Regions from separate parts of the Dorea sp. AF24-7LB genome, predicted to be linked through region 3. Evidence: riboswitches for the same ligand, from Rfam matches in the RefSeq annotation. Region 3 holds a riboswitch; each other region holds the start of a gene.
The links. A riboswitch is a leader RNA that binds a small molecule or an ion and turns the genes downstream of it on or off. The one in region 3 is predicted to bind glycine.
Positions count from the first base shown of each region.

Region 1: it holds a riboswitch for glycine, as region 3 does, so the genes downstream of both, glyA (serine hydroxymethyltransferase) here and DWY31_RS00095 (GrdX family protein) in region 3, are expected to answer to the same signal.
Region 2: it holds a riboswitch for glycine, as region 3 does, so the genes downstream of both, gcvT (glycine cleavage system aminomethyltransferase GcvT) here and DWY31_RS00095 (GrdX family protein) in region 3, are expected to answer to the same signal.

Region 1 covers NZ_QUFR01000005.1:113,906-118,537, forward strand. Annotated here, with positions in the region: gene folK (2-amino-4-hydroxy-6-hydroxymethyldihydropteridine diphosphokinase) at 1-585, shown strand, start outside; gene DWY31_RS07080 (NUDIX hydrolase) at 658-1,158, shown strand; glycine riboswitch at 1,397-1,507, shown strand; gene glyA (serine hydroxymethyltransferase) at 1,588-2,835, shown strand; gene DWY31_RS14155 (hypothetical protein) at 3,177-3,482, shown strand; gene DWY31_RS14160 (hypothetical protein) at 3,623-3,817, shown strand; gene DWY31_RS07095 (glycosyltransferase family protein) at 3,944-4,632, shown strand, end outside.
Region 2 covers NZ_QUFR01000001.1:150,955-155,586, forward strand. Annotated here, with positions in the region: gene alaS (alanine--tRNA ligase) at 1-1,967, shown strand, start outside; glycine riboswitch at 2,205-2,300, shown strand; gene gcvT (glycine cleavage system aminomethyltransferase GcvT) at 2,442-3,530, shown strand; gene gcvH (glycine cleavage system protein GcvH) at 3,618-3,998, shown strand; gene gcvPA (aminomethyl-transferring glycine dehydrogenase subunit GcvPA) at 4,036-4,632, shown strand, end outside.
Region 3 covers NZ_QUFR01000001.1:17,024-21,655, reverse strand. Annotated here, with positions in the region: gene grdB (glycine reductase complex selenoprotein B) at 1-1,269, opposite strand, end outside; gene DWY31_RS00100 (glycine/sarcosine/betaine reductase component B subunit) at 1,290-2,570, opposite strand; gene DWY31_RS00095 (GrdX family protein) at 2,638-3,024, opposite strand; glycine riboswitch at 3,213-3,325, opposite strand; gene DWY31_RS00090 (alanine/glycine:cation symporter family protein) at 3,588-4,632, opposite strand, start outside.

The DNA of each region.
Region 1 (4,632 bases), on a different contig from region 3:
GCGGAAGAGATGCTTAAGAGCATATCGGGACTTTGCAAGATCGATCTGGAGATCAAGAAGCCATGGGCACCGGTAGGACTTCCGCTGAAAACAGTCAGTGTGAAGATTTCGCGCGAATGGCATACAACATATATCGCACTTGGCTCTAATATTGGTGACAGTGAAACTTATCTGAATGAAGCAGTCGAAAAAATAGGACAGATTCCTACTTGTACAGTTGAAAAAGTTTCTTCTTATCTTGTAACAGAGCCTTACGGAGTGACAGATCAGCCGGATTTTTTAAATGCATGTCTGAAAATGCGGACGCTATTATATCCGGAAGAATTGTTAAAAGAATTAAACCGGATCGAGAAAGAAGCGGGCAGGGAGCGGATTATACACTGGGGACCGAGAACACTGGATCTGGATATTCTGCTGTATGATGACATCGTACTGGAAGAAGATGATCTCTGTATTCCACATGTTGAAATGCACAAAAGAAGCTTTGTGTTGGAACCATTGGCCGAAATTGCACCGTACAAACGCCATCCGGTATATGGAAAAACAGTGCGGGAAATGTTAGAGGAAATTCAGGCACAGTTATAGTATAATAAACAGGGGCAATGAGGTAGAGAAACTGCAGACAGTAATATCAAGACAGAAGAAGGAGGCAGAAGAATGGAACTTTGGGATATTTATGACAAAGACAAAAATCCAACCGGTCGCACGATGAAGAGAAATGACTGGTGCTTGAAAGATGATGAATATCATCTGACAGTACTTGGAGTAGTTGCAAGACCAGATCACACGTATCTTATCACAAAACGTGTAATGACAAAAGCGTGGGCACCGGGATGGTGGGAAGTATCCGGAGGCGCAGCACAGGCAGGAGAAACTTCGGAAGAAGCTGTTATACGCGAAGTGAAGGAAGAGACAGGGCTGGATGTAAGGAATGCGGAAGGTGGATATTGTTTCACATATCACAGAGAGAACCCGGGAGAAGGAGATAATTACTTTGTAGATGTTTATCGCTTTGTTCTGAATATTGACGAGAGTGATATACATTTACAGGAAGAAGAAACAGCGGGATACCGTTTCGCGACAAAGAAAGAAATTGAAGATCTTGCCGGAGAAGGCATTTTCCTGCATTATGACAGTATCAAAGAAGTTTTCAGATAGATTATCTATAAAATTGATAACTCTATAGATAGATATAATAAATGCACAAAAAATTGATAAAAAAATAACTTATTTTGTAATTATTGACGAAAACAAAAGCATTGTGTATACTAAGAGCAGTTGATAAGTCGGCAGATGAATTCGTGAGATACCGTATGGATAAAGAACAGGGGCTAGGCTTTATCCGAAACGGAGCCGAAGGGGTAGGCAGAAACTCTCAGGTAAAAGGAATGGATTCGGACGACACTCTGGAGAACAATATTTTTAATTGTACCGAAGAAGTAAACTGGTAGTTATATGGGGGAAAACCGATCAGCAATCTTTCAGGTAAAAGGACAGAGGCAGACAAAAGATCTTTAGTAAATGAAGCAAAGGTTTTTTGCCTGTTTTTTATTGGGGGAAACAGGCGTATCGAAGGAGGACAATAAGATGAACAGAATTGAAGATGTAACAAATTATATCAAAGAGTACGATGACGAAGTTGGAAAAGCACTGGAGCTGGAACTTGGAAGACAGAGAAGAAATCTCGAACTGATTGCTTCAGAGAATATCGTAAGCCCTGCGGTTATGCTCGCAATGGGAACCGTTCCAACAAACAAATATGCAGAAGGATATCCGGGAAAACGTTACTATGGTGGATGCGAAGACGTAGATATTCTGGAGAATATTGCAATCGAACGTGCGAAAAAGTTATTTGGTGCAGAGCACGCAAATGTACAGCCACATTGCGGAGCAAATGCTAATACAGCAGTTTATCAGGCACTCATCAAACCGGGTGATACAGTTATGGGACTGAACCTGGCACATGGCGGACATCTGACACATGGTTCACCGGTAAACTTATCAGGACTCTTATATAATTTTGTACCTTACAATGTAAATGATGAAGGATTTTTGGATTATGACGAGATTCGTAAGATTGCACATGAATGCAAACCCAAATTAATCGTAGCAGGAGCATCTGCTTATCCAAGAGAGATCAAATTTGATGTTTTCGCTGATATCGCAAAAGAAGTTGGCGCATATCTGATGGTTGATATGGCTCACATTGCAGGACTGGTGGCAGCAGGACTTCACCAGAGCCCGGTTCCGTATGCAGATGTTGTAACAACAACAACACATAAGACACTGCGTGGACCAAGAGGTGGACTGATCCTTTGCAAAGAAGAGCATGCAAAAGCAATTAACAAAGCTATTTTCCCAGGAACACAGGGAGGACCGCTTGAGCACATCATCGCTGCAAAAGCTGTATGTTTCGGAGAGGCTCTGAAACCAGAATTCAAAGAGTATCAGCAGCAGGTTGTTAAGAATGCAAAAGCACTTGCAGATGCTATGGTAGCAGAAGGATTTAACCTTGTAAGTGGTGGAACAGATAACCATCTGATCTTAGTTGATCTTCAGAATATGAACATTACAGGAAAAGAATTACAGAATCGTCTGGATGAAGTATATATTACTGTTAATAAAAATGCAGTACCGAATGATCCTGCAAGCCCGTTTGTAACAAGCGGAGTTCGTATCGGAACACCTGCAGTTACAACTCGTGGACTGAAAGAAGAAGATATGAAGACAATTGCAAAACTGATCAAGATGACAGTTACAGATTTCGATACAAAAGCAGATGAGATCCGTGCAGAAGTTAACAAAATCTGTGAAAAATATCCGCTGTATAAATAAGAGCTGAAAAACTACATAAATGAATGGAATAGATCCCTTACTCAATTATAAACAGAAAAGTCCGGTGCGTTATGGAGAAGCACCGGATTTTTCTGTAGCTTTTTTCGCACCGCTGTGATAAAATACATCTACAACATATGTTGATTCATAAAAATCTAAGAGTACTTAATTTCAAAAAAATCAAAAACCATTATCAAAAGAATATCAAAACATATTCAAAAGGTTCGAGTCGAACAGGAGAATCCAAACTAAATTTACTTTCTAGCATATTAATAGAAAAGGACGGACTGTGTAGATGTAGACGATTTTTCACTAATCCGTTATACTTAAGGAGGAAACATATGATTAAAAACGAAAAAATAAATATGGAAAATGATGCAATGCTTCAGAAGAATCAGGGTGGGAAGAAAGGTCGTACATTGAAAGATCTTAACTTGATGGACGATTTCCTGTTTGATGTTGCAACAGAAGATTTGGAAACATGTAAGACAATTATTGAGTTTGCAACAGGAAAAAGATTAAAAAGCCTGCGCTGGAAAGAAGGACAGAAAGTAATACATAATCTGCCGGGAAAACGAGGAATCCGTATGGACTTTGTTGCAGAAAAATATTCCTTAACACGAACGGAACAAATGCCGAAGAAGTAGAGCCGGAGCTAGTGGATTTTCTGCATTATATTACAGAAAGCAATGATACAGGATTGCGTGAAAACAGTGACCATCGGCTGAAGGACTTGCATCATAAAATTCAACAAATAAAAGCCAGCGATGAGATGGAGGCGAGTTTTATGAAAGCAGAGGAACGCGAAAGACTGATTAGGGAGAAAGGAAGAGAAGAGGGAAGAGAAGAGGGAAGAGAGGAAGGACGAAGACAAGTAGAATTGATAAAATTACTATTAGAAAAGAAACAGTATGATGACGCAAAGCGAGTAACGGAAGATGAAGAGTATTGTGAACAGTTATGTGAAGAATACAACATATAGATAATGCCTATAATAAAAAAAATCAATTAGACGGTCCGGAAAATGTTCTCTATAATTAATAAGATATAGAAAATGGAGATACTGTGTCTAAAATAAGAATCCAGAGGAGAAAGCGGTAAATCAGATATGGAAGATAGAAGAAAACTGGCGAACGGAAAAGAAATATGGGTCATCAAAGCCGGATTCCCGAATAATGCATCGAAGAAGAACTGGTCTGACTATTTTTTTGCCTGTACATTAAAAAAATATCTGAACAGAGCAGGCGTATATACAGTTATAGAATCCAGAGATGAATGGGAAAACGAAGGTGCAGCGGATGTTGTAGTTGCATTGCGGGGACCGGAAGCATATTATCCGGACAGAAGGGATCCGGATACCATTTACATTATGTGGAATTTAAGCCATCCGGACAGAGTTACGGTGGAAGAGTATAATGCCTATGACCTGGTCTGCATTGGTTCCGCAAAAGAAGAGTATCTGGAAGAGATCTGTAGGAAAGTGCAGGTTCCGGTACGTCAGTTGTTAATCTGTGCAGATATGGAGATCTTTCACCCGGCAAGAGTGGAGAAAGAAAAAAAATATGACTGGGTGTTTGTAGGTAATTCCAGAGGAATTAAAAGAAAAAGTGTTGTTTGGGCGCTGGAGCATCATATCCCGCTTAAGATATGGGGAAAAGGATGGGATAAGTTACTGCCGGAGCACGCCGATGCAGTCATGGCAGAGAACATTCCTAATTATATGCTGCCGGAATTGTACTGGGAGACGAAGATTACATTGAACGATCATTATGAAGACATGACGGAACATGGCTTCAT
Region 2 (4,632 bases), 130 kb from region 3:
CCGGTATGGGACTGGAGCGTCTTGCATGTATTGTGCAGGATGTAGATTCTATGTTTGATATCGATACAATGAAAGCACTGCGCGACCATGTATGCCGCATTACAGGTGTATCTTATGGAACAAGCGATGAGACAGATGTTTCTCTCCGTGTTATCACGGATCATATCCGTTCTGTCACGTTTATGATCTCCGACGGAATTATGCCGTCTAACAGTGGAAGAGGTTATGTGCTGCGGCGTCTGTTGCGTCGTGCCTGCCGTCATGGACGACTGCTTGGCATTGAGAGAGCATTCCTCGTAGAACTGGCACAGACTGTTATCGATGGTTCCAAGGATGGATATCCGGAACTGGAAGAGAAAAAAGACTTTATTTTCAATGTCATTGCAAAAGAAGAAGCGCAGTTTAACAAGACGATCGATCAGGGACTGTCTATTCTTGCTGACATGGAAGCAGATATGAAAGCAGAAGGTACAACCGTACTTTCCGGAGAGAATGCATTCAAGCTTTATGATACTTATGGATTCCCGGTGGATCTGACAAGTGAGATCCTGGAGGAAAAGGGACTGACATATGATAAAGAAGGCTTTGAAAAAGCACAGAAAGAACAGCGCGCGAAGTCCGAAGGAACTTTTGGAACACACAGTTACAGTGGTACAGACGCAAGCGTTTATGATGCGCTTGATCCGGAACTGACAACAGAATTTGTCGGATATGACAATATGGAAGCAGAGTCAGAAGTTACAGCACTTACAAGTGAAGAAGAGATTGTAGATGCACTCTCTGACGGAGAAAAGGGAACGGTCATTGTAGCGAAGACTCCGCTCTATGCAACAAGCGGTGGACAGGAAGCTGATAAAGGTGTGATCCGCAGTGCAGACGGTGAATTTGTAGTAGAAGATGTTGTAAAACTTCTCGGTGGCAAATTCGGACATGTCGGTCATGTGACAAAAGGCATGATCAAAATCGGTGATAAAGTGACACTGGAAGTTGATCGTGAGAACCGTGCACTTGCTGCAAATAACCACAGTGCAACACATCTGTTACAGAAAGCACTCCGCATGGTGCTTGGAACACATGTAGAACAGGCTGGATCTCTGAACAATGCGAACAGACTTCGTTTTGACTTTACGCATTTTTCTGCTATGACAGAAGAACAGCTTAAAGAAGTAGAGGCAATCGTCAACAGAGAAATTCGTAATCATCTTCCGGTTGTTGTGCGCAACATGCCGATCGAGGAAGCAAAAAAGACAGGAGCAGCGGCTCTATTTGGTGAAAAATACGGAGATATTGTACGTGTTGTCAGCATGGGAGATTTCTCTATTGAGTTCTGTGGTGGTACACATGTGGCAAATACCGGTGATATCATGTCATTTAAGATCCTTTCCGAGTCCGGTGTCGCAGCCGGTGTGCGCCGTATTGAAGCACTGACTTCCAAAGGACTGATGGATTATTACGAGGAACAGGAGCAGAAGCTTCACGAAGCTGCGAAGATGTTGAAGACAACTCCGGATAATATGGAAGAGAAGATCAGTCATCTGCAGGCTGAGAATAAGGCATTGAAGAGCGAAGTGGAGAGCCTGAAGGGCAAGCTTGCCAAAGATGCTATAGGTGATGTGATGAATCAGGTGACAGAAGTTGTCGGTGTGAAATTGCTCGCCGCAAAGGTAGAAGGCGTGGATATGAACGGACTCCGTGATCTTGGTGACCAGTTAAAAGACAAGCTTGGCGAAGGTGTTGTTGTGCTTGTATCGGCTACAGATGGTAAAGTCAGCCTGATGGCTATGGCTACCAAAGGAGCAATTGATAAAGGCGCACATGCAGGTAATCTGATCAAGGCTTGTGCATCATGCGTTGGCGGTGGTGGTGGTGGCCGCCCGAATATGGCCCAAGCTGGGGGCAAGAAGCCGGAAGGCATGAATGATGCACTCACAAAAGCGAAAGAAGTACTGGCTGAACAGCTTGCATAAGTGCACTTTAGAAGTATGAAAATACGCAGATAATAGTACAATAAAATACAATGAAAATAAAGAAAGATACATTTTCTACAAAAAAGTGAAAATGTATCTTTCTTTTTTATAGATAATAACTATAATGACTGTTGCAATTGCCTATAAATAACAGAAAAGTTAAAAAATAAACAATTATTGACAGATAATTTAAGGACTGTTACAATAAGCCTGTCAAAATAAAAGAAAAGTGATCGGGTGATGAACCTAAGAGAGATTATTAGCAATAAGCAATAGCGCCGAAGGGGCAAGAAGTAATTCGAAACTCTCAGGCAGAAGAATTGGGTTCGGACGAAGCTCTGAAAGAAAGCAGACAGGGAGGCAGGAAGTCCTGAAATAGGACATGTCTCTTATTTTTTTGCTCCGACAAACTTTTAACGGGACAAGACCCGCTGACAGAGCAGTTCATGATGAGAAAAAAGGAGGATTTTTATCATGGAATTAAAAACGCCACTCTATGATGCACATGTGAAGGCAGGAGGTAAGATCGTACCATTTGGAGGTTACCTTCTTCCGGTACAGTATGAAGCAGGTGTAATCAAAGAACATATGGCTGTTCGTACTCAGGCAGGACTATTTGATGTATCTCATATGGGAGAAGTTTTATGCGAAGGAAAGGATGCACTTGCAAATATCCAGATGATACTGACGAATAACTTTGACAATATGGTGGATGGACAGGCAAGATACAGTCCGATGTGTAATGAACATGGCGGAACAGTAGACGATCTGATTGTTTACAAACATTCCGATGATCATTACTTTATTGTTGTCAATGCAGCAAACAAAGATAAAGATTATCAGTGGATGTTAAATCATCAGTTTGGAGAAGTCAAATTTACAGACGTATCTGCTCAGTATGCACAGCTTGCACTGCAAGGACCAAAAGCAATGGATATCTTAAGAAAGCTGACAGCAGAAGAGAACATTCCTCAGAAATACTACCATGCAGTATTCGACACAGAAGTAGCCGGAATCCCATGTATCATTTCCAAGACAGGATACACAGGTGAGGATGGAGTAGAATTATATCTGCCAAGCGAGTATGCAGAGAAGATGTGGGATACACTTCTTGAAAATGGAAAAGAAGAAGGACTTATCCCGTGTGGTCTTGGAGCAAGAGATACACTTCGTATGGAAGCAGCAATGCCACTTTACGGTCACGAGATGGATGATGATGTTTCACCGCTGGAGACAGGACTTGGATTCGCAGTGAAGATGAAAAAAGATGACTTCATCGGTAAGAAAGCTCTGGAAGAACATGCAGAACTAACGAGAAAGAGAGTAGGTCTGGAAGTTATTGGAAGAGGAATCATCCGTGAACATCAGGATGTATATGCAGACGGCAAAGTGATCGGACATACAACATCCGGTACAAAAGGTCCTTTCATTGACAAGGCTGTCGGAATGGCATTACTGGAAACTGCCTATACAGATGTAGGAACAAAATTACAGGTGGATGTCAGAGGACGTATGGTTGATGTAGAAGTTGTAGCACTTCCGTTTTATAAGAGAGCAAAATAAATATAAGGATGCCAGGGAAAAGGTCTGAAACCGAGGGTATCACAAACAGAGGCATATTATATCATAAAAGAAAAGGAGATTAAAACAATGGAATTAAGAGCAGAATTAAAGTATTCAAAATCACACGAGTGGATAAAAGAGGATGGAGACGTAAGAGTGATCGGATTAACAGATTATGCACAGTCTGAATTAGGAGATCTTGTATTTATAAACCTTCCGGAAGTTGGAGATGAAGTAACAGTCGGAGAAGCATTCGCAGATGTTGAGTCTGTAAAAGCAGTATCTGATGTATTCTCACCGGTTTCAGGTGTTGTAACAGAGATCAATGAAGAGCTGTTAGACGCTCCGGAATCTATCAACGAAACACCTTATGATGCATGGTTTGTAAAAGTTGGTGAAGTAAAAGAGACAGAAGAACTGTTAGATGCTGACGCATACAAAGCATTTGTAGAAAGCGAAGAGGCTTAATACATAAGAATGTAAAGAAAGGCGGTGGATAAAGAACATGGGTAGTTATGTTCCAAACACATTAGATGAGCGAAAAGCGATGCTCAATGAAATCGGATATGAGAGCATCGATGATTTATTCCGCCACATTCCGGAGCAGGTTAAGATCCAGGGCGGCTTAGATATTCCGGAAGGAATGTCAGAGATGGAAGTTCTGAAAAAGATGAAAGGAATCGCAAAGAAAAATAAAGTATTTCCGACAATCTTCCGTGGTGCAGGCGCATACAGACACTATATTCCGGCTATGGTAAACAATGTCATTTCAAAAGAAAATTTACAGACTGCATATACACCGTATCAGGCAGAAATCAGTCAGGGAATTCTGCAATCCATTTTTGAGTATCAGACAATGATAGCAGATCTTACAGGAATGGATGTATCCAATGCATCTGTTTATGACGGAGCTACGGCAGCAGCAGAGGCGGTTGCAATGTGTGCTGACAGAAAACGTAAGAAAGCATTTGTTTCAGCAACAGTAATGCCAAGTGTGTTAGAAGTTATTAAAACATATTGCTTCGGTAACGAATTAGAAATCGAAGTAATTCCGGAAAAAGACGGAGTGACAGATATTGATTATCTGAAAGAACATATTGAT
Region 3 (4,632 bases):
TTTCAGAGCTTTCTCTACGATCTTACGACGAAGTTCTTTTTCCTCATCTTTATCCAGTGCCGGATTTCCAAGTGGATGAGGGATTGCGATAGCCGGAACGATTCTGTTAGCACCAACTGTCATGGAAATTGGTGTTACTGTACAGATATGTACTACCGGAATTCCTGCTCTCTCAATTTCTTTTACCATCGTTGCACCGCAACGTGTACAGGTACCTCAAGTAGATGTGAGGATTACTGCATCTACCCCATCAGCTACCAGTTTCTTGGAGAATTCATCAGCAAATGCTTTTGCAGATGCAACAGCAGTACCATTTCCTGTTGTAGTATAGAATAAGTGATGTAACTCACCGATAATTCCTTCTTTTTCCATATCACGAAGAACGTCAACAGGAAGTACACGGTCAGCGTCTTCATTTGCGTATACTGGATCGTATCCACCATGAGCTGTCTCATATGTGTCTTCTGTCAGATCCGTAACACCTGTAATATCATACTCACCATAGTGGGAAGCACTTGAACTTTCGATGTGATCCGGATTTCCCTTCGGAACGATACCACCGGAAGTAACTAATGCGATCTTAGCATGTGCAAGGTCTTTTACAGCCGGATTCGGATCAACTCTGTCGAAGTCTGGCATTGGGAACTCTGTCTCGAAAGGTTTTCCAGCCAGTTTCTTAATGAGCATCTTAACAGCTCTCTGAGATCCTCTTTCTTTTTCAAAGAAGTTTACACGAATACCGTTCGGCATATATCCTTCTTCTGCAGAAGAACCGATTTTCTCACCTTTTCCAAGTTTAACAGCCAGAGGAGCCATCTTCTTAACAGCGTCTCTCATACCTGCTGCACTGTTCTTTGTAGAGACCATGTATACCTGGTTTTTAAACATATCAGCACCTGGGTTCTCTACATACATACCAGTCAGGGAAGGAATACCAAGTTCTTCCTGAACTGCTGCTGCGATAGTACCGCAGGCAACTCCGTAACGTCCAGCGTTGAAAGCCGGTCCTGCAATAAAGATGTCCGGAGCCTGTTCTTTAACCATCTCAAGAATCTCTGCTTTTGCTTTTTCAAGATTCTCGTTGAAATAAGAGTCACCACATACGATTGTTGCAATGATCTCTGCTTCATCTTTAAAATTCTGTGTTAATGCCATACCTGGTCCAACAACTTCGCCAACACGCAGTTCAACCGGGTAATCTGCTTTTTCTTCTCCACCAATCTGTGCAAAGAACTGATTGATGTAATGAACAACTTTTAATTTAGCCATTATTCTATATCCTCCATTCCTTATCTTGCACTCAGTTTATTGAAACCAGTTTCGTTTGTTGCGCCTGTCAGAACCTGAAGCTCAACTTCAAGAGATCCGTCCTCGCGCAGTGTCTCTTCACTTGCACCAGCAATCTTTGTTACATAGTCAAGAGTTCCAATTACTTTGTCAAGTTTCGGCAGGATAACTACCTGGTTTGCATTTCCGCCTGTTACTACTGCATCAGCAGCCTGATCAGCATCAGCAAGTGACTGAGATTTTCCATCACGTCCGGCATACTCGTCTGTGATGATTACAGTCTTAACGCCTTCTGCTTCAATCTTCTTACAATTCATGATAAGGTCTGTATCCGGGTTACCGAATCCTTCCTGAGATACAATAACTCCATCCAGGTCTAACATCTTGCAAAGTTTTGCTGTCCAGTCAGAAGAACGCTGTTTATCAGCAAGATATACGTTCTCGTTTGTGATAATCTGGCAAACAAAGTTTAATGTTTTTCCGTGCTGTTCAAATAAGTCATGTACAACCGGGTTGTTCAGATGAACATATGTAGGGTTCTTATCACATGCAGATACACAGTTACCGGAAACAATTGCTCCGTCCATGATCTCTGTAGGGCTTAAAATTGTAGGAACGATTTTCTTAGCATCTACACCATATACATATGTGTCATGAAGAAGTCCCTGGCTCTGAAGCATCTGTACATATGCAACTCTCGGCAGATCCGGATATTTTTCCATTCCTTCTTTAATTGTACATGTCTCGTAAACTTTTGTCTCATCCGGTGTCAGATCACGTGCTAACTCACCAATGTAAGTTGCAACTCTGAATCCAGCGAAACGAACTGCTTTTTCGTATTCATGCTGTTTGATATTGTCAATTGGCTCACATACCATAACCAGGTTTAATGTCTTGGAGAATGGTGTGTAATCTGCTCCAGGACCTGTCATATCAATGATACCTTCCTGGAATCCCACGATCTTACCAGCTGTAACAACAGCCATTCCTTTTAATGCGTAAGTCTTTCCTTCTCCAACTGTGTCTACTTTAGAGATAACTCCCGGGAAGATTCCTCCTCTTCCTTCAACTTTAACTCTAGGTTCGATAACATCTTTAACAGGTGTGATTCTTACAGACTCACCCGGTTTTGCAATGTCAAATGATACGCTCTTAATCTTTTCGTCCTCAAGAGCTACTGCCTTAACGGCTTCTTCGGATACATAAAGGATTCCGTCTTCAATCTTTGACTCAGATGCAAACTGAATATCCTTGATGTAAATGTGTCCCATTTCTAATCTCACTTTAAGTTCCCTCCTTAAAAAAATTATATTGTTTAAGCTGCAACGCTCGACAACCTCACTCAATGACTTACCAGGCATCTGCTGATGCCAGGCCGCTTTCCAGCAGAGTCCAGTCAATCAACTGAAAATCTTCCAGTACGCTTTCTCCATATCGTCCAGTCTTATCTTGGAATTTATGGCATGCATCGATTGCATTTTCTATAATCGTAAGCGACCTTCTGTCCACTTCCTCCTTTCCAGCTGAAATCAAAACCGATTTGTATGGTGTCTCATTTGGCTTCACGCTTCCGGATAACGGATGCGTCAGAAGTAAATGTCCGTCATGTATTCTGTCTCTGACTTCCCGGAGAAGTCCTTCATAAGTAGTTTCCAGATATATTACTTCGTGCGTCTTCTCAAGCTTATCGAAGACCAGTGGATTATTGGTCAAGACTATATATTTCCCCCTGTTCATCCTGAACCGTATCCTCCTTTCCGGCCTGTTGCCTCGGCAATCGATAAATACAATAAAAGTCATCGGTATTCCAAATAAAAAAGGACGTCCAGATATACCATTATATCTACGGCGTCCTTCCTGTCTTTTGCCCTGATAAATTGAAATCATCGATAAGCTTTATCACACAGCACAAGATTCAGAATGTGGTACATTTTCCAGTCCTTTTGCCTGAAAGTTTCACCTTTTTGCATACCCACCATGTATGTCCGGCTTGCCTCTTCGGCGGCTGATCCGTTCAACTCTCTCTTGGAAAACATCATCCCACGAATATTCTTTTCATAGAAAATCATTACACAATTTTCATAGACATTTTTTATATTATTTATTGCCTGTATCTATAATAACTTATTGTAACTTTTTTTGCAACCCATTATACTAATTAATATTATTTTAGTGAGTATGCACAATTTCCATTCCTGATTTTTGTTATATTTATTAGTCGATTTTATAATATTTATTAAAACGTCTATAAAAAACAACATTTATGATTGTCCTGCATTTCATCCACTTATAGATAATATCTATTTATTCTTTTTAAAGTTCTGATAGTAATCATCATGCAACTTCTTAATCGTACCGCTCAGAACAATCAGACCGATAAAGTTCGGAATTACCATCATGGAGTTGAAGCAGTCTGCCATATTCCATACGAGATCTACCTGTGCAAGTGATCCAAGCACTACGCACACAGCAACTAATACGGAATATACTTTTACAGCTTTTGGTCCAAACAGATACTTAATATTTGCCTGTCCAAAGAAATACCAGCCAATAATTGTTGAAAATGCGAAGAAGAACATACAAATCGCGATAAAGATATCTCCACCTTTTCCATACAATGTAGAGAATGCATACTGGCTTAACTCTGCACCTGTCTTACCACTTGGAATAGACTTCGTTGTAATAATTACAAATGCTGTCAGGTTTAGTACGATAAACGTATCGATAAATACACCGATCATTGCAACAAATCCCTGCTCGACCGGATGATCTACTTTTGCAACTGCATGCGCATGTGGGGTAGAACCCATACCAGCCTCATTAGAGAACAATCCTCTTGCAACACCTTTTGTAAGTGCAAGTTTTAATGTCGCACCCACAGCACCACCGGATACTGCTGACGGATTAAATGCTCCAACGACAATTGCCTGGAATGCATATGGAATATTCTTATAATTATAAATAATAACAATCAGCGCACCAAGAATATAGAAAGCTGCCATGATTGGTACGAGCGTCTCTGTTACTTTTGCGATACGCTGCATACCACCTACGAATACAAATAACGCGATCAGTGCAACTACAACACCAACTGCTGCCTGTGGCACACCAAATGCTGTATGGAAGGCTGCTGCGATGGAATTGGACTGTACTGCATTACCCATAAATCCAAGCGCCAGGATGATCAATATTGCAAAAATTCCGGCAAGTACTTTTCCAAACGTTCCTTTAAATGCTGCACGGATATAATATACAGGTCCTCCTGTGATCTCTCCGTCAACTCCTACCTGCTTATACTTCTGTGCAAGTACAGCCTCGCCAAAGATCGTTGCCATTCCCAGGAAT